2 regions of the Exiguobacterium sp. SH3S1 genome follow, and region 2 is predicted to be linked to the other one. Evidence: a T-box and tRNA genes for the amino acid it is inferred to sense, from the RefSeq annotation. Region 2 holds a T-box; the other holds one or more tRNA genes.
The links. A T-box is a leader RNA that pairs with one kind of tRNA and senses whether it is charged. The one in region 2 lies ahead of tyrS (tyrosine--tRNA ligase), so its partner is inferred to be a tRNA-Tyr.

Region 1: it encodes a tRNA-Tyr, which carries the amino acid that the T-box ahead of tyrS (tyrosine--tRNA ligase) is inferred to sense. The anticodon was not compared.

What each region holds. Positions count from the first base shown of each region.
Region 1 is NZ_SJUW01000022.1:9,577-15,841, reverse strand. Features, by position in the region: partial or broken rRNA gene EVJ26_RS14050 (23S ribosomal RNA) at 1-55, shown strand, start outside; rRNA gene rrf (5S ribosomal RNA) at 150-265, shown strand; tRNA gene EVJ26_RS14040 (tRNA-Asn) at 274-348, shown strand; tRNA gene EVJ26_RS14035 (tRNA-Ser) at 364-454, shown strand; tRNA gene EVJ26_RS14030 (tRNA-Glu) at 474-548, shown strand; tRNA gene EVJ26_RS14025 (tRNA-Met) at 566-639, shown strand; tRNA gene EVJ26_RS14020 (tRNA-Asp) at 648-723, shown strand; tRNA gene EVJ26_RS14015 (tRNA-Phe) at 755-830, shown strand; tRNA gene EVJ26_RS14010 (tRNA-Tyr) at 834-917, shown strand; tRNA gene EVJ26_RS14005 (tRNA-Trp) at 922-992, shown strand; tRNA gene EVJ26_RS14000 (tRNA-His) at 1,002-1,077, shown strand; tRNA gene EVJ26_RS13995 (tRNA-Gln) at 1,084-1,158, shown strand; tRNA gene EVJ26_RS13990 (tRNA-Gly) at 1,163-1,237, shown strand; tRNA gene EVJ26_RS13985 (tRNA-Cys) at 1,250-1,323, shown strand; tRNA gene EVJ26_RS13980 (tRNA-Leu) at 1,333-1,413, shown strand; tRNA gene EVJ26_RS13975 (tRNA-Gly) at 1,420-1,490, shown strand; gene queG (tRNA epoxyqueuosine(34) reductase QueG) at 1,564-2,712, shown strand; gene EVJ26_RS13965 (methylated-DNA--[protein]-cysteine S-methyltransferase) at 2,702-3,136, shown strand; gene trmL (tRNA (uridine(34)/cytosine(34)/5-carboxymethylaminomethyluridine(34)-2'-O)-methyltransferase TrmL) at 3,147-3,620, shown strand; gene EVJ26_RS13955 (DUF5366 family protein) at 3,849-4,406, shown strand; gene EVJ26_RS13950 (transglycosylase domain-containing protein) at 4,497-6,265, opposite strand, start outside.
Region 2 is NZ_SJUW01000002.1:106,989-113,253, forward strand. Features, by position in the region: gene EVJ26_RS03300 (GTP pyrophosphokinase) at 1-473, opposite strand, end outside; gene tyrS (tyrosine--tRNA ligase) at 581-1,828, opposite strand; T-box leader at 1,876-2,070, opposite strand; gene EVJ26_RS03310 (transglycosylase domain-containing protein) at 2,238-4,721, shown strand; gene acsA (acetate--CoA ligase) at 4,771-6,265, opposite strand, start outside.

The sequences.
Region 1 (6,265 bases), on a different contig from region 2:
GAAGCACGGCGACGTGTGGAGCTGAATGATACTAATCGGTCGAGGCTTTGATCTAGAAATGGTTTGTATTGATGAATCTTCAGTTTTGAGAGTTCAATCTCTTAAAAACATATTGACGTCACTGTTAAATGATGTTAATATAATACTTGTCTGGTGGCGACAGCGAAGCGGCCACACCCGTTCCCATGCCGAACACGGAAGTTAAGCGCTTCAGCGCCGAAAGTAGTTGGGGGTCTCCCCCTGTGAGGATAGGACGTTGCCAGGCAAGATCGTTCCGCAATAGCTCAGTGGTAGAGCAACCGGCTGTTAACCGGTAGGTCGTAGGTTCAAATCCTACTTGCGGAGCCACTTTTTCTCTTCTTTGGAGAGCTGTCCGAGTGGCCGAAGGAGCACGATTGGAATTCGTGTAGGCGGCACAACCGTCTCAAGGGTTCGAATCCCTTGCTCTCCGCCAGTTTATCCATACTAATTATGGCCCGTTGGTCAAGCGGTTAAGACACCGCCCTTTCACGGCGGTAACACGGGTTCGATTCCCGTACGGGTCACCATTTAATTTTTATATCGTCGCGGGGTGGAGCAGTCTGGTAGCTCGTTGGGCTCATAACCCAAAGGTCGTTGGTTCAAATCCAGCCCCCGCAATTAGCTTTGGTCCTGTGGTGTAGCGGTTAACATGTCTGCCTGTCACGCAGAAGATCGCGGGTTCGAATCCCGTCAGGACCGCCATTTTTTTATTTAACTAAATTACTACATACATGGCTTTGTAGCTCAGTTGGTAGAGCAAAGGACTGAAAATCCTTGTGTCGGCGGTTCGATTCCGTCCAAAGCCACCATGTGGGGGGGTAGCGAAGTGGCTAAACGCGGCGGACTGTAAATCCGCTCCCTCGGGTTCGGCGGTTCGAATCCGCCCCCCCCCACCACTTTAGGGGCATAGTTTAGCGGTAGAACTACGGTCTCCAAAACCGTCAGCGCGGGTTCGATTCCTGCTGCCCCTGTTTATTATGGCGATTGTGGCGAAGTGGTTAACGCACCGGATTGTGATTCCGGCATTCGAGGGTTCAATTCCCTTCAGTCGCCCCATTTTGTTGGGCTGTAGCCAAGTGGTAAGGCATCGGATTTTGATTCCGACATGCGTAGGTTCGATCCCTTCCAGCCCAGCCATTTTGCGGAAGTAGTTCAGTGGTAGAATACGACCTTGCCAAGGTCGGGGTCGCGGGTTCGAATCCCGTCTTCCGCTCCATTTAATCTCTTTGGCGCCATAGCCAAGTGGTAAGGCAGAGGACTGCAACTCCTCTATCGTCGGTTCGATTCCGACTGGCGCCTCCAACATAATATGCCGGTGTGGCGGAATTGGTAGACGCGCACGACTCAAAATCGTGTTCCTCTGGAGTGTCGGTTCGACTCCGACCACCGGTACTCTCTGCGGGTGTAGTTTAATGGTAAAACCTCAGCCTTCCAAGCTGATGACGAGAGTTCGATTCTCTTCACCCGCTTCATATCTCTCTGCCCTTAGTGGCGGGGAGATTTTTTGTATGCGAAAATAAGAAGAGTGAGGTGATGAATGGGATGACTCCTGAGATACTAAAACAACAGATTGTCGAGTACGCTGCGTCAATCGGGATCGATGAGTTGAAAGTGACGACGGCCGATCCGTTCATCGTCATGAAACAACGGCTCATCAAACAACAAGAGAAAGACTTCGCTTCAGGATTTGAAGAACCGGATCTTGATAAGCGGACGACGCCTGAACTATTGTTAGAGGACGCCCAGTCGATCATTGCGATTGCGGTTGCCTACCCGAGCAAATTGAAAGATGCGCCCCGAAGCGTGGTAGGTGAACGGCGTGGGTTGTTCGCGCGTGCCTCGTGGGGGCTTGACTATCATCGCGCCGTCGGCTCACGGCTTGAACAGCTTCAAGTGTATATCGAAGAACTCGTTCCCGGCGTCAAAACGCGCTCGATGGTCGACACGGGTGAACTCGTTGACCGGGCTGTGGCCGAACGGGCCGGAATCGGGTTTAGTGGAAAAAATTGCTCGATCATTTCGCCGGAGAAGGGATCTTACCTGTACTTGGGCGAGATGATTTTAGACACATATCTGCCGCCCGATACAGCAATCGAGGACGGGTGCGGGGACTGTGATAAGTGCATGACCGCCTGTCCGACGACGGCGCTCGTCGAACCGGGTGTGCTTGACGCCAAACGGTGCATCGCTTACTTGACCCAGATGAAGACGCTCATGCCGAGAGAGTTCCGCTCGAAGCTTGGCGGACGCCTTTACGGCTGTGATACGTGCCAACAAGTCTGTCCATATAACCGTAAGAAAGATTGGCGCCATCATGAAGAGCTGTTGCCGGAGGCAGAAGTCGTCAAACCGTTGCTCGAACCGCTGCTCAGCTTGAGTAACCGCGAGTTCAAGGCGAAGTTTGGTCACTTGTCCGGCTCGTGGCGCGGTAAGAAGCCTATTCAACGTAACGCGATCTTAGCGCTCGCGCATTATCGTGAACCGTCAGCCGTCTCGGTGCTCGAAACATTCATTCAAACCGATGAGCGTGAAGACATGCGGGCGACGGCTGTCTGGGCGATCGGTGCGATTCTCGGTACTGATGCCGAAGCAATCTATCAAGAGATCGAACGCGTAGAGCAATCAGAACTGGTTAAAGAAGAGATTCGTATATTCCGAGAGGAGTGGGAACGTGAAGACCGTGTCATCTAAATGGGGAACGTTATCATACGAATTAAATGAGCAGGGGAAATTAATTGCGTTAGATTTTGCGGAAACAGAACAGGCAGATGGGAGCGCACCGATGTGGCTCGTCGACATGATCGAACGGGTCGAACGGGAAGGACTCCAAGCAATTGACCGCGCCTGGATTGACATGAACGGGACGGTTTTCCAACAAGAAGTGTGGGATGCGCTGTTGACGATCCCGTCTGGTGAGACGCGGACGTATAAACAAATCGCGGAGCAGATCGGACGTCCGAAAGCAGTCCGTGCTGTCGGCCAGGCGTTGAACCGTAATCCGCTGCCTGTCATCTTCCCATGCCATCGTGTCGTCGGCAGCAGCGGACAGCTCACGGGTTTTGCGGGCGGGCTCGATCAAAAACAACGATTACTCGATATCGAACAAGTGAAGTGAGGAATAGATTATGGCTAACCATGTAGTAATGTTTCAACCGGAAATCCCGGCAAATACGGGCAACGTCTCGCGGACGTGTGCGGCAACGAACTCGGTGCTCCATCTGATTCGTCCGCTCGGCTTCTCGACGGATGACAAAATGTTAAAACGGGCCGGCCTCGACTATTGGCAGTTCGTTGACGTCCGTTACCATGACTCGCTTGACGAACTATGGGCACAACATCCGGACGGCGAGTTTTTCTATATTACAAAGTACGGCGAACAGTATCCGAGTGACCTTGACGTGTCTGACGTCGAGAAGGACTATTTCTTCGTCTTCGGACGTGAGACGAAAGGCTTGCCGATGGAAGTGATCGAGGACAACCTTGACCGCTGCATCCGCTTGCCCCAGTCAAACCTCGTCCGTTCGCTCAACGTCTCGAACACGGCGGCCATCATCGTCTATGAGGCGCTACGCCAACAAGGTTATGCGGGATTAAAGTAAGAAAAAAGAGCCCGATTCGTGAGAATCGCGGCTCTTATTGATTACCTTCAGGTTTTCTGTTGTATCCTGCTGTTAAGATCGCCGCAAGGAAGGCGACGCTGATTCCGACCATTAGTAATAATCCCATTTAAAAATCCCCCTTTTGTTCTCCGTGACTACGAATATTATAATATACTTGATAATAGATTTGCACTGAATATGAGAAATTCTTGTGAAATGAGAGCCGATATGAAAACAAATGTGTACTTGTTAAGCTACGCCCCGTTGATTGGGATCATTCTTTTTTCGATGTCACTCGCTATCGCCACATCTGAATACGCCATTCAATGGCTGACGCGTGTCGGGGTGTATAGTGAAATCATCGCGCTGTTGTCTGTCCAAGAGACGAAGATCCTCGTGCTCGTCATGTTCTTCACGATATACTTCATGCTGTTTAGCGCCTTTAAACTCGTCGCCGATACGTTTAACCAACTCGGTTTCGCATTTTTTGCGCGTGAGACGAACGGGAGCTCGCTCCATCGCTTAAAGCCAGGAGCGACAATTTTCTTGGTCGGTTCAGGTGTCAGTTTTTTGTTTTTGACTTCACTGCCGGCAGCGATTGCGGTCTTGCTTGGCACGTTTGTCGTCTATTTATTCTACTACATTTGGCAAGTCAGCCAGTTGATGTCGACACTTCGAGCAATCGGGCTCTTGTTGATTCAAGCGATGATGTGGGCGATTCTGTTAAGCGGGCTCGTTTGGGCGCTCCTCAGGCTGTTTAACTCGGTCGGGGATATCATCTTATGAACACTGTGACAGGAGAAGAGTGGCTGGTCCATCTGAAAACATACAGACAGACGAAACAAGGCTAGAGGACTCATCCTCTAGCCTTGTTTTTTAGCGATGCGCCTCTGTCCAAACGATAGCCGGGTACGCCCGGTTGGCAAGCTCCGGGAACGGACGCGGCGTGTCGGCACCGAGCCAGATTGCCGTGATCGTCTGATCGGTCAAGCCGACATACCACATGTCCTTATGCGAGTTGGTCGTGCCGGTCTTGCCTCCGACGTAAGGGCGCTTGATCTGGCCGGCGTAACGTCCCGTCCCGTACGTTGTGACGGCAGATAACGCTTCTTGCATCGCCGAGGCCGTCTCGTCCGACCAGACGGCTTGTTTCATCATGTCCGGGCTGATTGTCGGGACGCCCGAAGCAAAGCGGATTTCTTTAATCGTCTGACCAGATACGTACACACCTTTATTGAGAAAAGGCGTGTACGCGGCAGCGAGTTCCTTCGGAGATACTCCTTGTGTCAGACCGCCGAGCGCGCTCGCGAGATTGCTGTCCTTGGCTGGATCCCACTGGCTGAACATCATGTCGGCCGTCTCGTACGCTCGCTCTTGGTCGATCGCCGTGAACGCGGCGAGTGCCGGTGTGTTATACGAGTAAGCGATCGTATCTTGGAGCGTGACGTCGCCTAGGACACGGTTGCCGCTGTTCGTCGGGCAATACGTCCCGTAACAGACAGGTCGTCCGTCAAGCACCGTATCGAGCGTCGCTCCGGTCTCTTCGATGTAAGGCGCAAACACAAGGACAGGTTTTATAGCCGAGCCCGGCTGCCGGTACGCTTGGGTGGCCCGGTTGAATTCACCACTCTGCTTCATATCAGAATCGACGAGGGCGACGATGCGCCCGTTCGGCGTCAATTCGGCATAGCCCCCGTTCAAGCCGTTCGGTAAGCGGCTCATCACTTGTTTCGCTTGGTTTTGACGTTCGACGGACAAATACGTTTCGACTGTCGCTTTATTGCTCGCCAAGTAGTTTTTGGCCGCCTCTTCATCGAGGTCATAACGTGTACGGACGAGGCGGACCGCGTCTTTCATGACCGTGTCCATATAGTCTGGATAGCGGACTTTGTGGCTGCGATAAGAGGCCTTGAGTTTGACGCCGTGAAACGCATCATATGCTTGCTTTGATAGGACGCCCGCATCTCTCAATTGCGTGAGGATGCGATCTTTACGCTCGTAAAAGGCAGGCGACGGGTCAAGCGGATCGTAAAGGGACGGATTATTCGGCACGGTCAGCAAGTAAGCGATCTGGTTCCAGTTCAAATCGTCGAGTGGACGGGAGAAGTACGTATCGGCCGCCGACTGGATACCATAGACGTTATGACCGAAGAAAATGACGTTGCTGTAGGCGGTCATAATTTCTTTTTTACTATAATTTTTTTCAAGCGCTCGTGCGATCATTAATTCCTTTACTTTGCGCTCATACGTCCGTTCGTGCGTTAAATAAACGTTTCGGGCCAGTTGTTGGGTAATCGTGCTCCCGCCTTGGACCGACGATTCGTTGGCGTTATTGATGAACGCTCGGGCAATCCCTCCGAGGTCATAGCCGGGATGGGCGTTGAACTTCCGGTCCTCAATGACGATGATTGCTTCACGGATGTGATTCGGAAGCCCATTGACGGAGACGTCGTTGCGGCGACCGTTCAAGTACAGCTGTTCCGCCCCTCCTTTATAAGTGAGCGTGACAGCATGTTTCGATGAGAGCGGAGCGGAGCTGACGGCCTCTTCACCCCACTCGACAATCGTTTTCGCTTGGTCAATCTCTTCTTTTAAAGCTCCGCTGACTGTGAAGCCGACGGCAACCAATCCAGCAATAAACACAA
Region 2 (6,265 bases):
ATCGCGAGCGTCCGAATTTGAATCTCGGCCGGCACCCAGATGACACGTTCCGCCAAGTACACTTTCGTCCGCACAATCAGATGGAGACTGCGGTAACCGCTCGGCTTCGGATGTTCGATATAGTCTTTGATGACGTCGATCTGTAAGTCGTCCCGCTTTTTCAGGTGATCGAGAATCGCGTAGATGTCATCGCGGAAACTCGTGACGATCCGTACACCGGCGACGTCATAAATATTGTCCCATAACGCTTCCACTTCGAGTGGGAGCTGTTTTTGATTCATCTTCCGAATGATCGACGGCAACGTCTTCATCCGCGTCTTCACGTGCTCGATCGGCGAATAGCCAAGTCGGGTCTGCCAATCGAGGTCGATGATGCCAAGGTCGCTCTCAAGCTCCGTGATCGCCATCTCGTAATAACGGAACCGTTCCCGCCACTGATGAAACTGTTCGCCAAAAAACTCTTCGATATCCATTAGATGTCCTCCTCGGTCTCTATATTTGAAATGGTATCAGACCACACCTGATTTGACACAACAAAAAAAGTCCATGTCCGCAAACTTTGCGGACATGGACGGATCGGTTAGACGTGACGAATCACGAAGTATTTCTTTTTGCCTCGGCGGATGATTGTGAAGTCCCCGAGCGTGTCTTCACGCGTGACGAGCTTGTCGAGCGCTTGCTCGCGTTCGCCGTTCAAGTAGATCGCCCCGTTTTGGACGTCTTCGCGCGCTTGGCGTTTTGATGGAGCGATTTTCGCCTCGACGAGAAGATCGACGAGATTGCGTTCGCCGTCGAGTTCGAACTGCGGCATCCCTTTGAACGCGGCATCCATATCCTCGGGCTTGAGTGTCTTCAAATCGCCGCTGAAGAACGCTGTCGTGATGCGTTCCGCTTGATCGAGACCCGCCTCACCGTGGACGAGCTTCGTCATTTCCTCGGCGAGACGGCGCTGTGCTGCACGTTTTTCAGGTGCTGCCGTCATTTCCACTTCGAGCGCGTCGATCTCTTCATGCGTCATGAACGTGAAGTACTTGATGAACTTGATGACGTCGGCATCGTCGACGTTGATCCAAAACTGGTAAAACTCGTACGGTGTCGTCTTGTCCGCGTCGAGCCATACCGCACCACCGGCCGTCTTCCCAAACTTCTGTCCGTCCGACTTCGTGACGAGCGGCACAGTCAGACCGAACGCCTTCTCCGAATGGCCGAAGCGACGGATCAATTCAAGCCCAGCCGTGATGTTGCCCCACTGATCGCTGCCGCCGACTTGGAGACGGCAATTCTCTGTCTCGTACAACTTCAAGAAATCAAACGATTGGAGCAACATGTATGAGAACTCCGTGTACGAAATCCCGTTTTCCATGCGCGAATCGACCGAGTCTTTCGCGAGCATGTAGCTGATCGGAAAATGCTTGCCGATGTCACGTAAGAAATCGATGATCGACAACTCTTCTGTCCATTCATAGTTGTTGCGGATCGTGATCGGGTTCTCCCCTTCGAGCGGGAGGAAGCGGCTCAACTGATCTTTGATCCGGTCCGAAAACTCTTTGACCGTATCGAGCGTATTGAGCGAGCGTTCGTCCGACCGTCCTGACGGGTCGCCAATCATCCCGGTCGCGCCACCGACGAGCGCGATGACGTGGTGTCCCGCCTCTTGGAAACGCTTCAACGTCAAAATCGGTAGCAAATGTCCGATATGGAGCGAGTCCGCCGTCGGGTCGAACCCTGTGTATAGTGTCGTCGGTTTGCTCAGTTGCTCTTTCAATCCTGCCTCATCCGTCATTTGGTTGACGAGCCCTCGAAATTCTAAATCTTTTAATAGTTCCATGTTTTCCACTCCTTCAATTGACATAAAAAAACGTCCCTTCTCAAATGAGAAGGGACGGAGATTCCGCGGTACCACCCTAATTGCCACAGCTGTGGCCACTTAAAACGAGAGATAACGGTCCCAACCCGGCTTGCGCACGCTCCAAAAGTGTAATTCATCGTTGACATTGGCTAGTTCACAGCACCCACTAGCTTTCTGGACAAGCGGTCAACCGACTACTTCGTTTTTTTCATCGCGTCTACTATTATTGACTATGCTATTCATTTTATAAGTTCCGTTTCCTCGTTGTCAACTGCAAGATTGAAACTTGCATTAGTCTGCTCATTCACGATAAGGTGGGCAAGGACTTGTGCTATAATCGTATATAATACTGTCTAAAATAGTTTTACACCATATTAAGGAGGCTGTCATGCTGCAGAAGATTCGAGACATATGGAACACACCAAAGTCGTTGAAAGCCCGCCGTTATGCCACTGTATTTTATGATGTGTCGTGGAACGTTTTGCTCCTCACCATCATCTCTGTCGTCCTCATCGGTTTCTTAGGCGCCGGGATCGGGGCCGGGTATTTCGCATCACTCGTTAAAGATATGCCGGCTCCAGCCTATAAAACGATGACGTCACAAATCAATACGTACTCATCGACGTCCGATATTTATTTTGGAAGCGGTGAACGGATTGGGAACTATACGACCGATGAAGTTCGGGTACCGATCACGGTCGATAAAGTTTCACCTTTCGTCGTCGATGCCTTACTCGCCACCGAAGACGTCGAGTTTTATGAACACGACGGCGTCGTCCCGAAAGCGACGCTTCGGGCCATCCTGCAAGAAGCGACCGGTTCGGAAGAACGGACAGGTGGTTCGACACTAACCCAACAGCTCATTAAAAACCAAATGCTGACGAACGAGGTCTCATTCGAACGGAAAGCAAAAGAAATTCTGCTTGCCCTCCGTTTAGAGAAAGCGATGGACAAAGACGAGATTTTGAACGCCTACTTGAACGTCGTCTCGTTCGGCCGTAACTCGATGGGACGCAACATCTCAGGCATCGAGGCCGCCTCGCGCGGTGTCTTCAACACGTCGGCCGAGAAGCTGACGTTGCCGCAAGCCGCGTTCTTGTCCGGCATCCCGAAAAACCCGTTCCTTTACACCCCTTACTATCAAGGCGGGGTCATTAAAGAAGATGTATCACCGGCGATCAACCGGATGAAGACGGTATTGAACCGGATGTACGTCGCCGGCAAGATTACAAAAGCAGACTATGACGCCGCATATAATTACGACATCACGCAAGACTTCATGAAGACACAGTCGAAGCCGCGAGACCGGTATCCGTATGTAGTTGATGAAGCGGAACTTCAAGCGCGCCTAATTATCACCGACTACTTGCTCGCACAAGATGGCATCACGTTGTCAGAATTAAATGCTGATGATCAAGCCTCGATTAAGACGACATATGCCAAACGGGCGCATAATATGCTACGTCAAGGTGGCTTCAAGATTCATTTGACGCTCGATAAGCAAGTCCATGAAGCGATGCAGCAACCGGCCAAAAACGCAGGTAATTTCGGGCCGAATCAGTATGTAAAAGAAGAAAATCGCACGGTTCCTGAACAAACGTCGTCAGTTATGATTGAAAACAAGACGGGTCGCGTACTCGGATTTGTCGGCGGTCGCTATGTGAACGGTGAAACGGATGATTTGAACCGGGCATTTTGGATGGAACGTCAAATCGGATCGACAGCGAAGCCGATTTTAGTTTACGCCAATGCGATTGAATCCGGAATGGTCACACCGGCCACAACAGTCATCGACGAAGAATATTTCTATAAATTCACCGGTCCAGGACAACCTCCGAAACAAGTGCAAAACGAAGGAAAAACGTACCGTGGCCCTGTCACGGTTCGAGATGCACTTAAGCTATCTTTAAACGTCCCGGCAGTTAAGATTTACGAAGAGCGCAACCAAAAACCAACCGATACACAAAAACTAATCGACATGGGGATTCCAGTTTCTGATGGCAACCGCATTGCATCTGCCATGGCATTAGGTACTGGTGAAGTGAGACCTGTTGACCTCGCTTCAACATACGCCATGCTTGCCAATTATGGGGAGCACGTTGAACCTTACTTCATCGAACGAATCGAATATCAAGGCGAAACTATTTTTGAAGCTAAATCGAAAAAGACACGCATCTATAACGATCGCACTTCATTCTTGATTGTTGACATGCTTCGTGACGTTTACACGTCAGGTACGGCAACTTACGCCAAATCTTTGATGAACGTCCCTGGCGACTGGATGGGTAAAACAGGTACAACAAACAATCATCGTGATTCTTATCTTGTTGGATCAAACCCTGAAGTCACCCTCGCCGTTTGGTCCGGCTATGATTCTCAGCGAGCTGAAATGGTGAGTGATAATACGTCAGGTCAATACTATCAACGTACACAACGAATTTGGTCACAAACTATTAACCGTGTTTATGCTGACAACCCAGAAGCAATCAACGTAAACGCACGATTCAGCCAACCGTCTAGTGTCAAACCGGACGACTTCAAAGACTCTGGAACGTTCTCTGAGAAGAAAAAACTTGAAGAGAAGAAAGAAGAGGAAGCGAAGAAGAAAGCTGAAGAAGCAAAACAAAAAGCCGAAGAAGCCAAAGAAGAGGCTGAACAGGCGCAACAAGATGCCGAGGCACAGCGTGATGCTGATGCAAAAGCAAAAGCTGAAGCTGAAGCTAAGAAAAAAGCTGAGGCCGCAAAGAAAGCCGAAGACGAAGCGAAGAAAAAAGCTGATGCTGCTAAGAAAGCCAAAGCTGAAGCCAAGAAGAAAGCTGAAGATGAAGCGAAAGCAAAAGAAGAAGCCGAGAAAGAGGCGGACGCTTCATAACGCAAGCCAAACGAAAGGTCGACACATCGCGTGTCGACCTTTTTTATGCTCAATCTTCCATCGTCGATAAGTCTCCGGCCTCAAGGTTCAACTCCCATGCTTTGAGGACGCGACGCATAATTTTTCCGCTCCGCGTTTTCGGCAATTTGTCTTTGAACTCGATCTCACGCGGTGCCGCATGGGCCGCCAAACCTTCTTTGACGAATTTTTGGATTTCTGCTTTCAATTCGTCCGATGGCTCATAGCCTTTTCTGAGCGCGATGAACGCTTTGATGATCTCACCGCGGATCGGATCCGGTTTCCCGATGACTCCGGCTTCGGCGACAGCCGGATGCTCGACGAGGCGGCTCTCGACTTCGAACGGTCCGACCCGCTCTCCTGCCGTCATGATGACGTCATCCACTCGGCCTTGGAACCAGAAATAACCGTCCTCGTCCATATAGGCCGAATCACCAGATACGTACCAGTCACCCCAGAAGTAGCTCTCGTACTTCGCATCATTTTTCCAAATTTTACGCATCATCGACGGCCAAGGCGTCTTCAATGCCAAGTTGCCCATCCGATGCGGTGGTAGCGGTTGGCCACGGTCGTCTAAGATCGCCGCCTCACAGCCAGGAATCGCTTTCCCCATCGATCCCGGTTTAATGTCCATCGTCGGATAGTTACAGATCATCATCGCTCCTGTCTCCGTCATCCACCACGTGTCATGAATGCGTAGCCCGAACGATTCGTTGCCCCAGCGAATGACTTCCGGGTTGAGCGGTTCGCCGACCGATAGAATGTGGCGCAGTGATGACAAGTCGTACTTCTCGAACGCTTCCTCCCCCGCGCCCATCAACATCCGGAACGCTGTCGGCGCGCTGTACCAGACGGTGACGCCGAACCGCTCGATGACCGAGTACCAAAACTCAGGGTTGAACCGTCCGCCGACGATCACGTTCGTCGCCCCGTTCAAGAACGGCGCAAAAATTCCGTAACTCGTACCCGTCACCCAGCCCGGGTCGGCGGTGCACCAGTAAATATCGTCCGGTTGCAAATCGAGCACCCATTTCCCGGTCATCAAGTGCTGGATCATGGCGTTATGGACATGCAAGACGCCTTTCGGTTTCCCGGTCGAGCCCGACGTATAATGCAAGATCATGCCGTCTTCTCGGTCGACCCATGTAATATCGAGATCGGTCGATGCATCGTTCGCCAGTTTCCGGTAATCGATGATTTCCCCTGACTCGTCGACGTCGTCGCCAACAAGCAAAATCGTCTCAAGATGTGGCAATTGATCGACGGGTATACGCGGCAACAGCGCCTCTGTCGTCACGATGACTTTCGCTTCCGCGTCGAGCAACCGGTCGTGTACCGCCTGTTCCATGAACGCCTCAAATAGCGGTCCGACAATCGCACCGAGCTTTAACGCACCGAGTAAAATAAAATAAAGTTCTGGACTCCGCGGCATGAAGACAAAGACACGATCGCCTTTCTCCACCCCAACCGATTTCAGAACATTTCCAGCGCGATTACTTTCCTGTTTCATCTGCGCGTAAGTATAC